DNA from 3 places in the Rossellomorea vietnamensis genome. Region 1 is predicted to be linked to each of the others. Evidence: riboswitches for the same ligand, from Rfam matches in the RefSeq annotation. Region 1 holds a riboswitch; each other region holds the start of a gene.

Region 1 (4,109 bases):
GCTGCCGTTCCACCGGAAATTCGTGATTAGGGAAATCATGAGAAACCTTCCCAGGGCACTGTTTTTGATCATAGGTGTGATGTTTGCGACATTATTATTGTTGTTCGGATTCGTCACCAAGAATTCGATGGAGTTTCTCGTGACCGATAATTTTCAACAAGTATACGACTATGAGTATAGCTATCTATTCAATGCTCCCAAGACCAAAGAGCCTGACTCTGGACAGGTGGGATCCGTGGCACCATTTACCACAGATGAGGAGAGCGTGATGATCACTGGCCTAAAGCCGGATAATACAGCCATTCGATTGCAGGATGCAAGCGGGGAAAGGCTTACATTCGATTCGGTGGTCATGAATAAATCACTCTCAGATAAATTAGGGGTTCAAGAGGGGGATTCGATTCATGTAACAAATGAATTGACGGACAAATCCTTTACTCTCACCATTGATCACATCGCTGAATCCTATCTTGGAAATATGATCTATATGCCCCTCGATGAATTCAACCGATTAAATGATTATCCGTCGGGAAGTTATACGGAAATTTATTCAAACAAAGAACTCCACTTGTCGGAAGATCAGATTGTCTCGATGACAAAGTCATCCGATACGATTGACGGTTTCAAGGAAATGATCAAGCCGTTGAACTATGGTGTGGCAGCGATTGCCTTTGTTGCGGCGATCATTGCGGTAATCATCATCTATATATTGATTTCATTATTAATCGAGGAAAATTCATTCAAAATTTCACTCATGAAAGTCATCGGCTACCGGGAGAAGTCGATCATGAACATGATGATCGGCTATAACATTTGGTTTATCATCCTTGGGTATGCGATAGGCATTCCCGTGACGATATTCTCGATTTCAGCCTTTATGAATTCCATCACTTCAGAAATGAATGTGACGATTCCTGTCAGGCTGGATTGGATGAGTGTCATTATCAGTTTCATCATCATGATCCTATCGTATTATGTTTCCCTGTGGCTGAATCGCCGGAAAGTAAAAGGGATATCGATGAAAGAAGCGATTAACCGGAGTACGGAATAGAATCTGTGGTTTGACGTTAAAAAGTTAAAAGGGAACGTGGCATTAAGATTGCCACGTTCCCTTTTATTTATCGTTCGATCCTTGACAAACCGGACAATGGTAAAGTCTTCTTGAAGCGGCTCCGGCTACCGTCTTCTCGATTTCGCTTCCACAGATGAAGCAAGATTCCCCTTCACGGTTAAAGACCCAGTGACGATAGCGGGATCGCTTCACACCTTTGTCTTTCAGTTTCTGAGCAAGGACGGGATCATTGGTGATACCTCCAGTTTCATACGATTGCTTTACTAAATCCATCATCGCATGGGCAGCTTTGTTTAATTGATCTTCAGTACAGTCGACAGGCCTGAAGGAAGGATGTATGCCGGCAATAAACATAATTTCTGATCGCAAATAATTCCCGATTCCGGCGACAAAACCTTGATCAAGCAATAAAATCGACCATTTCCGGTTTCGGAATCTTTTGTCCTTCATCCGTCCAACCAGCTCATCTATGGATACCTCTTCGCTTAAAAGGTCTGGCCCGACTTTTGAGATGAATGGGTGAGATGGCACCTCTTCATCTCTGAGAACCTCGATATCCGACGCGCTATAGAGAAGGGCGGATTTTTTCTCGTTATGAAGGGCTAATCGAAGCTGGCGATTTGTTTTCGGGTAATTGTAGGTGTTTCTGATATACCATTTTCCGTAAAGTTGATTGTGGGAGTAGATGGTGTATCCATTGTCAAAGCGGATGAGCATGGCTTTTCCTTTCGTATCGACTCTTGTCACGTTAGACCCCTTCAGCAGTTCTCCATAGTCCTTTAAATGAGGGAAGGCAAAATAAACATCTTCCACTGTTTTATTTATAAGAGCACGCTCAACGTTATCGGCTGCTCTTCTGATTTCTGGACCTTCTGGCATGGCGGTTTCTCCTTTTTTACAATAGTTGTTCCCTAATTATACCTTCATGTAACCATTGGATGGGTTGGGCTACATTATCGGTTTCAGGGTCTTGACATTATTCCGATATATTGATAGAGTTTTAAAAAATCAAAATATTTTCTTATCCAGAGAGGTGGAGGGACTGGCCCTTTGAAGCCTCAGCAACAGGTCTGCGAAGATACTGTGCTAATTCCAGCGGGTGATTCAAACCCTGATAGATAGGAGCAATCTTTTATTTGTCGGTGACGCACTCGTTCAGGGTGCGTTTTTTGTTTGTTCACTCATTCCTCAATTAACTTAGAAGGAAGGGTGTTTGTATGGAAAACGCAGGACAGAGTTTCAAAAGAAAGATGAAGACACGGCATTTAGTGATGCTGAGTCTTGGAGGGGTGATCGGAACCGGGCTTTTCTTGAGTTCGGGTTATACCATTCATCAGGCTGGTCCATTTGGGACGATCCTTGCATATTTAATCGGTGCGCTGGTGGTGTATCTAGTGATGCTGTGTTTAGGCGAGCTATCTGTCCATATGCCGGAGACCGGATCCTTTCATAGTTATGCTGCAAAATTCATTGGTCCGGGGACCGGTTATACAGTGGGCTGGTTATATTGGCTGACATGGACGGTGGCATTGGGGTCGGAGTTCACGGCGGCCGGCTTGATGATGCAGCGCTGGTTCCCTTCGATTAGTGTATGGATTTGGAGCGCGGTCTTCGCTGCGTTGATTTTTTTCCTTAATGCATTGTCGGTGCGTTTTTTTGCTGAATCTGAATTTTGGTTTTCTTTAGTGAAAGTGATTGCGATTGTGGGGTTTATTGTGATTGGGGCAGGGGCGATATTCGGGTTCATCCCCCTTGGTCATTCAGAGCCCGTTCCATTTTTCTCGAATATCACCGATTCAGGGTTATTTCCGAACGGGGCATTTGCCATCTTGATGACCATGCTTGCCGTGAATTTTGCTTTTTCAGGAACAGAACTGATCGGAGTAGCGGCGGGAGAAACAGAGAATCCATCCAGATCGATTCCTAAAGCCATCCGCACTACGCTTGTGAGATTGATTCTCTTTTATGTAGGGACGATTGTCGTGTTATCTGCATTATTACCGAGCCAGTCAGCCGGTGTATTGGAAAGCCCTTTTGTCGCAGTGCTTGGACGGATTGGAATTCCTTTTGCCGCAGATATCATGAATTTTGTCATTATCACGGCTATCTTATCAGCGGCAAACTCAGGTCTGTATGCTTCTTCCCGAATGCTATGGTCTCTGGCTGATAAGCAAACGATCTCCCCGATTTTCGCTAAATTGACTGATAGGGGGATCCCTCTTAATGCGATTGTGTGTAGCATGCTTGGAGGGGGACTGTCCTTGCTTTCAAGCATCATTGCACCGGGGACGGTCTACATCGTATTGGTTTCGGTCTCAGGTCTTGCCGTCGTGATCGTGTGGATGAGCATCAGTGCTGCTCAATTTCTATTTCGAAGACAATACATAAGGGAAGGAAACGATGTGAAAGACCTGGCCTATCGGACGCCGCTCTATCCACTGGTTCCCGTTGCATCATTTCTGCTTTGTCTCGCTTCCTGTATCGGCATTGCCTTTGATCCCACTCAGAGGATCGCCCTTTATTGCGGGATCCCGTTCATCGCCGTTTGTTATGGAAGCTATTATCTGACACAATCCGTGAAGAAAAGAGGTACAGATCATGTCGAAGCAACTGAAGCTGAATCCCATTGAGGAGATTTTACAAACACATTCCCTGATGATTTTGGATGGAGCATTAGCCACAGAGCTGGAATCCCATGGCTGTGATTTAAATGATCCCCTTTGGTCAGCCCGTGTACTCCTTGAAGAACCGGAAGCGATTGAGAAGGTTCATGCTGATTATTTCCGTGTGGGAGCCGATTGTGCGATTACAGCCAGCTACCAGGCATCGGTGGATGGTTTTCTGAAGCGTGGAATAGAGAAAACGGAAGCGCTGGAATTAATCAAGAAAACAGTTACTCTTGCCAGACAGGCTCGGGATGACTTTTGGAAGGAAAAGAAGGTGAATTGGGATCGTCCGAAACCAATCGTCGCCGGTTCTGTAGGACCTTACGGGGCATACCTTGCTGACGGCTCTGAATATGTAGGGGACTATGGTG
Region 2 (4,109 bases), 1.3 Mb from region 1:
TCATACAGTGTTTCACCTGCCACAAGGGAGCCCTTCTGGAAATCTGTCTGGAATGCCCCACCCAGCATGGCCTCTATGATTTCATGTGAGCTCGTTTGATGTGTTTCATACGTTCCGACTGTCTCACCGTCTCTCATCACTGTGATGCGGTCGGAAATCTGAAACACTTCAGGCAGCCGGTGGGAGATGAAGATGATCCCCACTCCCTCTTCTTTTAAATCGTCTATCACCTGGAATAACCTTTCTGTTTCTGAAGAACTAAGTGGTGCCGTCGGTTCATCCAGGATCAGGACTTTTGCTTTGTGGAGAAGGCTACGGGCAATGAGGACCAACTGCTTTTCAGCCAGACTTAACGAAGCGGCGGGCTGATGCAGGGGGATCGATTCAGCCCCGATTTTACTCATTGCCGCCTCTGCTTCTTTTTTCAGCTTTTTTTGAGTGATGAAGAGGGAACCTTTTTGAGAGAATTGATCCAGGCAAATATTTTCCGCCACCGAGAGTTCGGGAACGATGGCGGTATCCACTTCCTGGTAGACACAGTGAATACCGTGTTCCTTGGCTTCCTTCGGAGATTCATAGACTCTTTTTTCAGAGAGAAGAATGATGTCTCCGCTGTCCCCGACATAGGCTCCTGATAAAATTTTCATCAGGGTGCTTTTCCCTGCCCCGTTCGCTCCCAGCAGGGCATGAACTTCTCCCTCCCGCACATCGAATCTAGCATTTTTCAAGGCTTTCACTCCCGAAAAGCTCTTGTTGATACCCGACATAGTCAATAGTGGAGACGCCATCGCTCCCAACTCCTTTCTAGTTTGTGAACGAAGATTCGAGCTCTTTCAGCTCATCTGTATACCCCTGCTCACTCGCTCCCCATCCTTCAATATGCTCGTTCAATTGATCCGTTGTAATCGATTCTTTCGGTAAAGCAGTTTTTTCAATGAACACGGGATCCAATTTCACCTTTTCAGGCGTTTTTTTTCCGTTCAGCTTTTGATAAAGGAAGCGGACCTGGACCCTGCCGATATCTTTCGGATCTACAGCTGCCGATGCCACCCATGGGCTGCCGTCTTTTTGAATGATCTGAAGATCCTCGTCACTCATGTCGATTCCGTATACTTTGATTTCATCTCTCCCCGCCGCTTCGATTGCCCGGACGGCACCTTTCGCAAATTCATCCCACGCTGCCCAGACAGCATCGATGTCCCCTTTGTTTGGATATTGTTTCAAGATGGCCTCCATCTGAGCCTGTGTATCCAGCGCTGTATTCTGACTCGCCGCTCCAAATGCCGCGACCTCTTTGATATCTGGATTTTCCTTTAAAAATTCTTCGTATGCCGCCTGACGTCTTTCCATGGGCGCAAAGCCTGCGACCCAAATCTTTACGATTTCACCCTTGCCGCCAAGCTCAGCTGAAAGCTTCGTCAAGGTTTGTTCAGCCATTTGTTTGTCCCCCTGCTCGAGGACCGTCACTCCTTTTGATGCCACATCCGCATCGAATACAACAACCGGAATATTTTGTTCTTTCGCCTTTTCCACCCCTGATTGCAGTGCTTCTTTCGTTCCATGGTCGATCAGAATGCCATCAAATTTCTGGTTGATCGCCGCGTCCAGGTTAGAGGACATTTTGGCCAGGTCCCCTTCCGAAGTGAACACTTGAACCTTCCCCCCGAACTTTTCCACCTGTTCCTTGACCCCTTCTATGTATTGAGCGGAAAATGTCCCGAGATTGATTTGCATAATAAGGGCGATTTTTTTATTGGCTAACGGATGATCGGAAGTCGCTTCCCCACCGTCTGCTTCCGCCTCCTGTGATACCTTTGGCTGACAAGCCGCCAAACTGAAAAGTAGTGCGATTAATACGAGTAATGATGCCGTTTTTTTCATCTTTCTTTTCTCCTCCCGAGGGTGTTCCCCTCTATTTTTTTCAATAAAAAAACCTCTTTTCCCAAGAGAAAAGAGGTTTATGTATAAATAAACGTGCTCTTATCACTCAGGAAATGCTTCCTGCAGGTCTTAGCACCTTTCCGTCGTAAAACGGTAGGTTGCCGGGCGTCATCGGGCCAGTCCCTCTGCCAACTCTTTATAAGAGAATATGAAATTGGTTGTGTTCGCTTTTGCTATAATCGCTATATTAACGATATGTGGAAATATTGTCAATATTCTTTTTTAAAAAAATTCTGTGGCGGGTCTCCGGAAATGATCACCCAACAATATAAAAAAGCCCTCCCAAACCGGGAGGGCTCTATCATTCAAATCTTATTTCTCACCATACGCAAGGGACGCTTCCACAAAGTCTCTGAATAGAGGCTGCGGGCGTGTCGGGCGTGATGTGAATTCCGGGTGGAATTGAGATGCGACGAACCATGGGTGGTCGCTCAGCTCGATGATTTCCACAAGACGGCCATCCGGGCTTGTGCCTGAGAAGATGAAGCCGGCTTTTTCCATTTGCTCTCGGTAGTGATTGTTGAATTCGAAACGGTGACGGTGACGTTCGTATACGACTTCCCCGTCGTAGGCTGCATAGGCTTTTGAACCTTTTGTCAGCTTACATGGGTATAGTCCGAGACGAAGGGTCCCGCCAAGGTCTTCGATATCCTTTTGTTCCGGTAAAAGGTCGATGACCGGATATGGCGTTTCAGGATTCAGCTCAGCCGAGTGTGCTCCTTCAAGTCCAAGGACATTACGCGCATATTCAACAGATGCCAGCTGCATACCAAGGCAGATTCCAAGGAAAGGAATCTTGTTTTCACGGGCATATTGCGTCGCAGCGATCTTTCCTTCGACACCGCGGTCACCGAAGCCGCCTGGTACAAGGATTCCATCCACGTCAGCAAGCTTCTCTGCCACATTTTCGTTGTCGACAAGCTCAGAGTTCAACCATCTCACTTCAATGTCGCTGTCGAAATGATATCCTGCATGACGAAGGGCTTCGACTACAGAAATATAAGCATCCTGTAATTCAACATACTTCCCGACAAGGGCGATCCTTGTTTTGCGGGAAAGGTTTTTCACCCGGTCAACCAGCTCATTCCACTCGGTCATGTCTGCTTCATGGCAGTTCAACTTCAAGTGCTGACACGTGATTTCATCGAGCTTCTGATCCTGAAGGGCAAGTGGTACTGAGTAAAGCGTATCTGCATCCATCGCTTCGATTACGGCATGTTTATCGATATCACAGAATAACGCGATCTTGTCTTTCATATCCTGGGTCATCGGCATTTCGGTACGTACGACGATGACATTTGGCTGGATCCCGAGACTGCGAAGCTCTTTTACACTGTGCTGGGTCGGTTTCGTCTTCATTTCGCCCGCCGCTTTGATATAAGGAATCAGCGTACAGTGAATGTACATCACGTTGTCACGGCCGACATCACTCTTGATCTGGCGGATCGCTTCAAGGAATGGAAGGGATTCGATATCCCCGACCGTTCCACCGATTTCCGTGATCACGACATCGGAATTCGTTTCGCGGCCGGCACGGTACACGCGCTCTTTGATTTCATTTGTGATATGCGGGATGACTTGCACAGTCCCGCCAAGATAATCCCCGCGGCGCTCTTTTTTCAGAACAGTAGAATAGATTTTACCCGTTGTCACAGAGCTGTATTTCGTCAGGTTGATGTCAACGAAACGCTCGTAGTGGCCAAGGTCCAGATCCGTCTCAGCACCATCATCGGTTACGAATACTTCACCGTGCTGATAAGGACTCATCGTTCCCGGATCCACGTTGATGTATGGATCGAACTTCTGGATCGTGACGCTCACTCCACGGTTTTTCAATAGTCTTCCAAGGGACGCTGCTGTGATCCCTTTCCCTAGTGACGACACTACGCCGCCTGTTACAAAAATATACTTAGTCATGTATATGTCCCCCTTCAAAGTAAGTTTGGTTCAAAAAAAGTAGAGGGTGTCTATTGTAGGTATGTCATGAATTTATCTTGTTCAAAGAAGGACAAGTCCATTCTCTTAAAATAAATTCACCTGCATACTCAAGCTTTAAGACAGCCTCTTATGATCAAGATACATAAAAATGGAAGGGGTCTTGAAAGAATCGATCCTCCACTTATGAAAGGTTGGCAACAACCCGTTCATGTCAATGCATTCTTCTTATA
Region 3 (4,109 bases), 1.9 Mb from region 1:
GGTACAACAGACAAGCGGAAAGTAAGAGACATAATCAAAGAACCGATTGAAATTATTTGCACAAATGGAACGATCAGCATCACAAAAATGGACGAACTCATCGATGAGCTCTTTGAAAGGGATGTATACATCCTCGTCGATGCGGATGATGCAGGGGAGAAGTTACGTAAACAATTCAAGCGTGAATTCCCCGAGGCGGAACACCTTTATATCGACCGGATGTATAAGGAAGTGGCCGCAGCCCCGGAATATCATCTTGCCTCCGTTCTCATAGGTGCAAATATCGATGTGCATAAAGAATATCTTGGAAAAAGGATGATTTAGTTTTGTTGGAGGTAAGCCAGACAGAAGAATTAAACGAATCGATCAAATCCCATGCGTTGGAAGCCGTTTATCTATATACACCGATGTGTGGTACATGTCAGGTCGCGGGTAAAATGTTGGAAGTGGTCGAGAAACTCCCCCAGTCATTTCATTTTGTGAAGGCGAATCTGAACTATCTGCCCCAATTCGCCGAAGAACAATCCATTGAAAGCGTCCCCTGCCTTCTTTTATTTAAAGATGGACAGGAAATGGAAAGAATCTATGCCTTTCAATCCGTCCCATTCCTATACGAAACCATCAACAAAATCCAAAACAACCAGTGGGGATAAGAGACCTTTATGAAAGGTCTTTTTATTTTGTGGATTTTCTTTCTACAAACGAGGACATATTTCTTGGGAAATGTTTCGAATCCCATCATTTTTTGACTGGTCATCACCCAATTTCTTACTGTTCGACAAATAAGATAAACTCATTCAAAACATGTCGAGAATGTCTAAAAGGGAAAAATACCTAAAAGTGGAATTGATACTATATAGAAGTTTCACTGGGAGGGTATTCATGCGAATATATTTAGAGGAATTAGTAGATCAGTGTCATTCAAGGTATCACTTACGACTCTTGTTTCCGGACAGCCCATTTGTTCTTCAATTTCAATGTGAAAAGGAGCGTTATGCGATCTCCGTTTCAAACAGAGGTTGTGCTGTATTGCGTGATGGTAGCAGGCAATCGCATTTTGATATTAAGGGAAAAGAGAAGGACATGCTATCCCTACTAACAGGAGAAGAGCGATTGTCTCAACTGATTGAAAACGGCATCCTGGAAGTCAAGGGGGGATACCGCCAGCTGTTATTTGTAGAATCTATCCTCTGGCTGACAAGGTCCAGGGTCAAGGAACCCGTCCAAGTATGAAAAACGTGAGAAAAAAGAATTGACACATTTCTATTTTCGATGATAGAATCTCTCTTGTAGCAAATTTTCAGAGTCTTTAACAATTCAAAAAATTAAATAAATCGATACTTTACTCTTATTTAGAGAGGTGGAGGGACGTGCCCTATGAAGCCCGGCAACCGTCAATGAAAATTGAAATGGTGCCAATTCACTCAAAGCATTTGCTTTGAAAGATGAGAGAAAGGATAGTCCTATATATGATTATGCCTTTCTGCTTATCGCAGGAAGGCATTTTTTATTGTATACGAAAAGGCTGTGGGGATTGCCCGGTATGTGCAACTGTAATTCTTATTAAAAAGGTCGTTTTACTCAGAAAGAAGGTGGAGACAGCATGATTAGCATTTCAGATGTAAAAAAAATCTATCAATCAAAATCTGGCCCGATTTCAGCCGTTGATGGCGTCAACATCGACATTGGCCAAGGGGAAATTTTTGGAGTAATTGGCTATAGTGGGGCAGGGAAAAGTACGTTGATCCGAATGCTCAATGGACTTGAAGTTCCCACAAATGGAACCGTGAACGTAAATGGACAGATTGTTTCCAAAGTGAAAGGGAAAGATCTTCGGCAGGCGAGGCAATCGATAGGGATGATCTTTCAGCATTTCAATCTCCTTTGGTCGCGTACGGTACTTGAAAATATCCAGTTTCCATTAGAAATAGCCGGAGTTTCTAAGAAGGAGAGACTGCGAAGGGCCAATGAATTATTGGAGCTGGTGGGATTGGATGGAAGAGGAGACGCCTATCCATCCCAGTTGAGCGGTGGACAGAAACAGAGGGTCGGGATTGCAAGATCCCTTGCAAATAATCCCGACGTCCTTCTCTGTGACGAAGCCACCTCTGCTTTAGATCCGCAAACAACCGATTCCATCCTTGATTTATTGGTGGATATTAATAAACGTTTAGGTCTGACCATCGTCCTGATCACCCATGAAATGCATGTGATCAAAAAGATCTGCCATCGTGTGGCGGTCATGGAACAAGGGAAGGTGGTAGAACTTGGGGATGTTCTTGAGGTGTTCAGAAATCCTAAAGAGCAGGTGACGAAACGATTTGTGAGAGAAGTATCTCAAGTGGAAGAAACAGGGGAAACGATCGATCACCTATTGGCTCAGTATCCGAAAGGAAAAGTACTGAAATTCACCTTCGTTGGTGAATCGACTGAGCAACCGCTCATTACCAGCTTGATCCGACGATTCGACCTGGATGTCAATATCCTTCAAGGACAGATTTCCCAAACGCAAAAAGGGGCTTATGGTACGCTGTTCGTCCATCTTGATGGAAACGAAGAGACGGTTCAGGCAGCCGTTTCCTTCGCTGAGGAACAGATGGTCAAAGTGGAGGTGATCGGAGGATGATAGAAAATATATTTCCGAATGTGGACTGGGAGAAGATGTGGGAAGCGACTGTTGAAACCCTTTATATGACGGGGATGTCAGTCCTGATTACCTTCGTGGTAGGACTGATTCTTGGGATCCTTTTATTTCTTACATCCAAGGAAAATTTATGGGAAAACAAGCTTACATATACGGTGACCAGTGCAGTGGTCAATGTATTCCGCTCGATTCCGTTCATTATCCTGATTGTATTACTGATTCCATTTACAAAATTTTTATTGGATACCATCCGCGGGGCGAACGCGGCTCTTCCGGCCCTGATTATCGGAGCAGCACCGTTTTACGCACGCATGGTGGAAATTGCATTAAGAGAAGTGAACAAAGGCGTCATTGAAGCAGCGAAAGCGATGGGGGCGAAGACTAGCACGATCATATGGAAAGTGCTTATTCCCGAATCTCTTCCGGCTTTGGTTTCAGGTATCACGGTAACAGCCATCGCCCTGATGGGGTATACGGCAATGGCTGGTGTCATCGGTGCCGGGGGATTAGGAAACCTCGCTTACCTGGATGGTTTTCAACGGAGCAGGGAGGATGTAACCCTTGCTGCGACCATCATGATTTTACTCGTTGTATTTGCCATTCAAATCATTGGTGACTACTTCACAAATAAATTAGACAAACGATAAGAGGAGAGAAAACAGATGAAAAAATGGTTAGCAGGAATAGTAGTAGCAACAAGTATCTTTGGATTGGCAGCATGCGGGAGTGATTCCGGCTCCGGAAGCAGTGACGGGAAGGAATTAGTGGTAGGAGCGTCAAACGTTCCCCATGCGGAAATCCTTGAAAAAGTGAAACCGATTTTGGAAGATAAGGGGATCGACCTGCAAATTGAAACATATCAAGACTATATCCTTCCGAATAAAGACCTGGATAATGGTGATCTGGATGCGAACTATTTCCAAACCGTACCTTACATGGACTTGCAGATGAAAGAGAACGAATATGATTTCGTCAATGCAGGCGGAATTCATATCGAGCCAATCGGTGTGTATTCCAAAAAGTATAAATCTCTTGAGGACCTTCCTGAAGGTGCCACGATCTTGATGAGTAATTCCGTATCCGATCATGGCCGCATCCTTACATTATTAGAGAAAAAAGGTCTGATCACGTTAAAGGACGGCGTGGAAAATACACAGGCACAGCTTGAGGACATCAAAGAAAATCCAAAAAAACTGAAATTCGATTATGAGTACGAAGCAGCTCTCCTTCCGCAAATGTATGAAAATGAAGAAGGGGACGCAGTGGTGATCAACTCCAACTATGCCATAGATGCAGGCTTGAAACCCCTGGAGGACTCCATCGCCATCGAAGACAGCAACTCCCCATATGTGAACGTAATTGCTGTAAATAAAGGTGACGAAAACAAAGAAGAAGTAAAAGAACTGGTGAAAGCCCTGCGCTCAAAAGAAATCCAGGACTTCATCAATGAAGAATGGGATGGAGC

Evidence for each region. Region 1 has a riboswitch for S-adenosylmethionine ahead of mmuP (S-methylmethionine permease). Riboswitches for the same ligand answer to the same signal wherever they lie in the genome.
Region 2: linked by a shared signal. The riboswitch ahead of N5C46_RS15535 (sugar ABC transporter substrate-binding protein) and the one ahead of mmuP (S-methylmethionine permease) in region 1 are both predicted to bind S-adenosylmethionine.
Region 3: linked by a shared signal. The riboswitch ahead of N5C46_RS18510 (methionine ABC transporter ATP-binding protein) and the one ahead of mmuP (S-methylmethionine permease) in region 1 are both predicted to bind S-adenosylmethionine.

The regions. Positions count from the first base shown of each region.
Region 1 covers NZ_CP104558.1:1,738,529-1,742,637, reverse strand. The annotation lists gene N5C46_RS08945 (ABC transporter permease) at 1-1,051, shown strand, start outside; gene nei (endonuclease VIII) at 1,115-1,951, opposite strand; SAM riboswitch class I at 2,091-2,197, shown strand; gene mmuP (S-methylmethionine permease) at 2,290-3,702, shown strand; gene mmuM (homocysteine S-methyltransferase) at 3,671-4,109, shown strand, end outside.
Region 2 covers NZ_CP104558.1:2,999,872-3,003,980, reverse strand. The annotation lists gene N5C46_RS15540 (sugar ABC transporter ATP-binding protein) at 1-788, opposite strand, end outside; gene N5C46_RS15535 (sugar ABC transporter substrate-binding protein) at 805-1,881, opposite strand; SAM riboswitch class I at 1,978-2,086, opposite strand; gene N5C46_RS15530 (CTP synthase) at 2,254-3,858, opposite strand.
Region 3 covers NZ_CP104558.1:3,628,319-3,632,427, forward strand. The annotation lists gene N5C46_RS18495 (toprim domain-containing protein) at 1-324, shown strand, start outside; gene N5C46_RS18500 (thioredoxin family protein) at 327-653, shown strand; gene N5C46_RS18505 (SCP2 sterol-binding domain-containing protein) at 883-1,233, shown strand; SAM riboswitch class I at 1,346-1,452, shown strand; gene N5C46_RS18510 (methionine ABC transporter ATP-binding protein) at 1,604-2,626, shown strand; gene N5C46_RS18515 (methionine ABC transporter permease) at 2,623-3,291, shown strand; gene N5C46_RS18520 (MetQ/NlpA family ABC transporter substrate-binding protein) at 3,307-4,109, shown strand, end outside.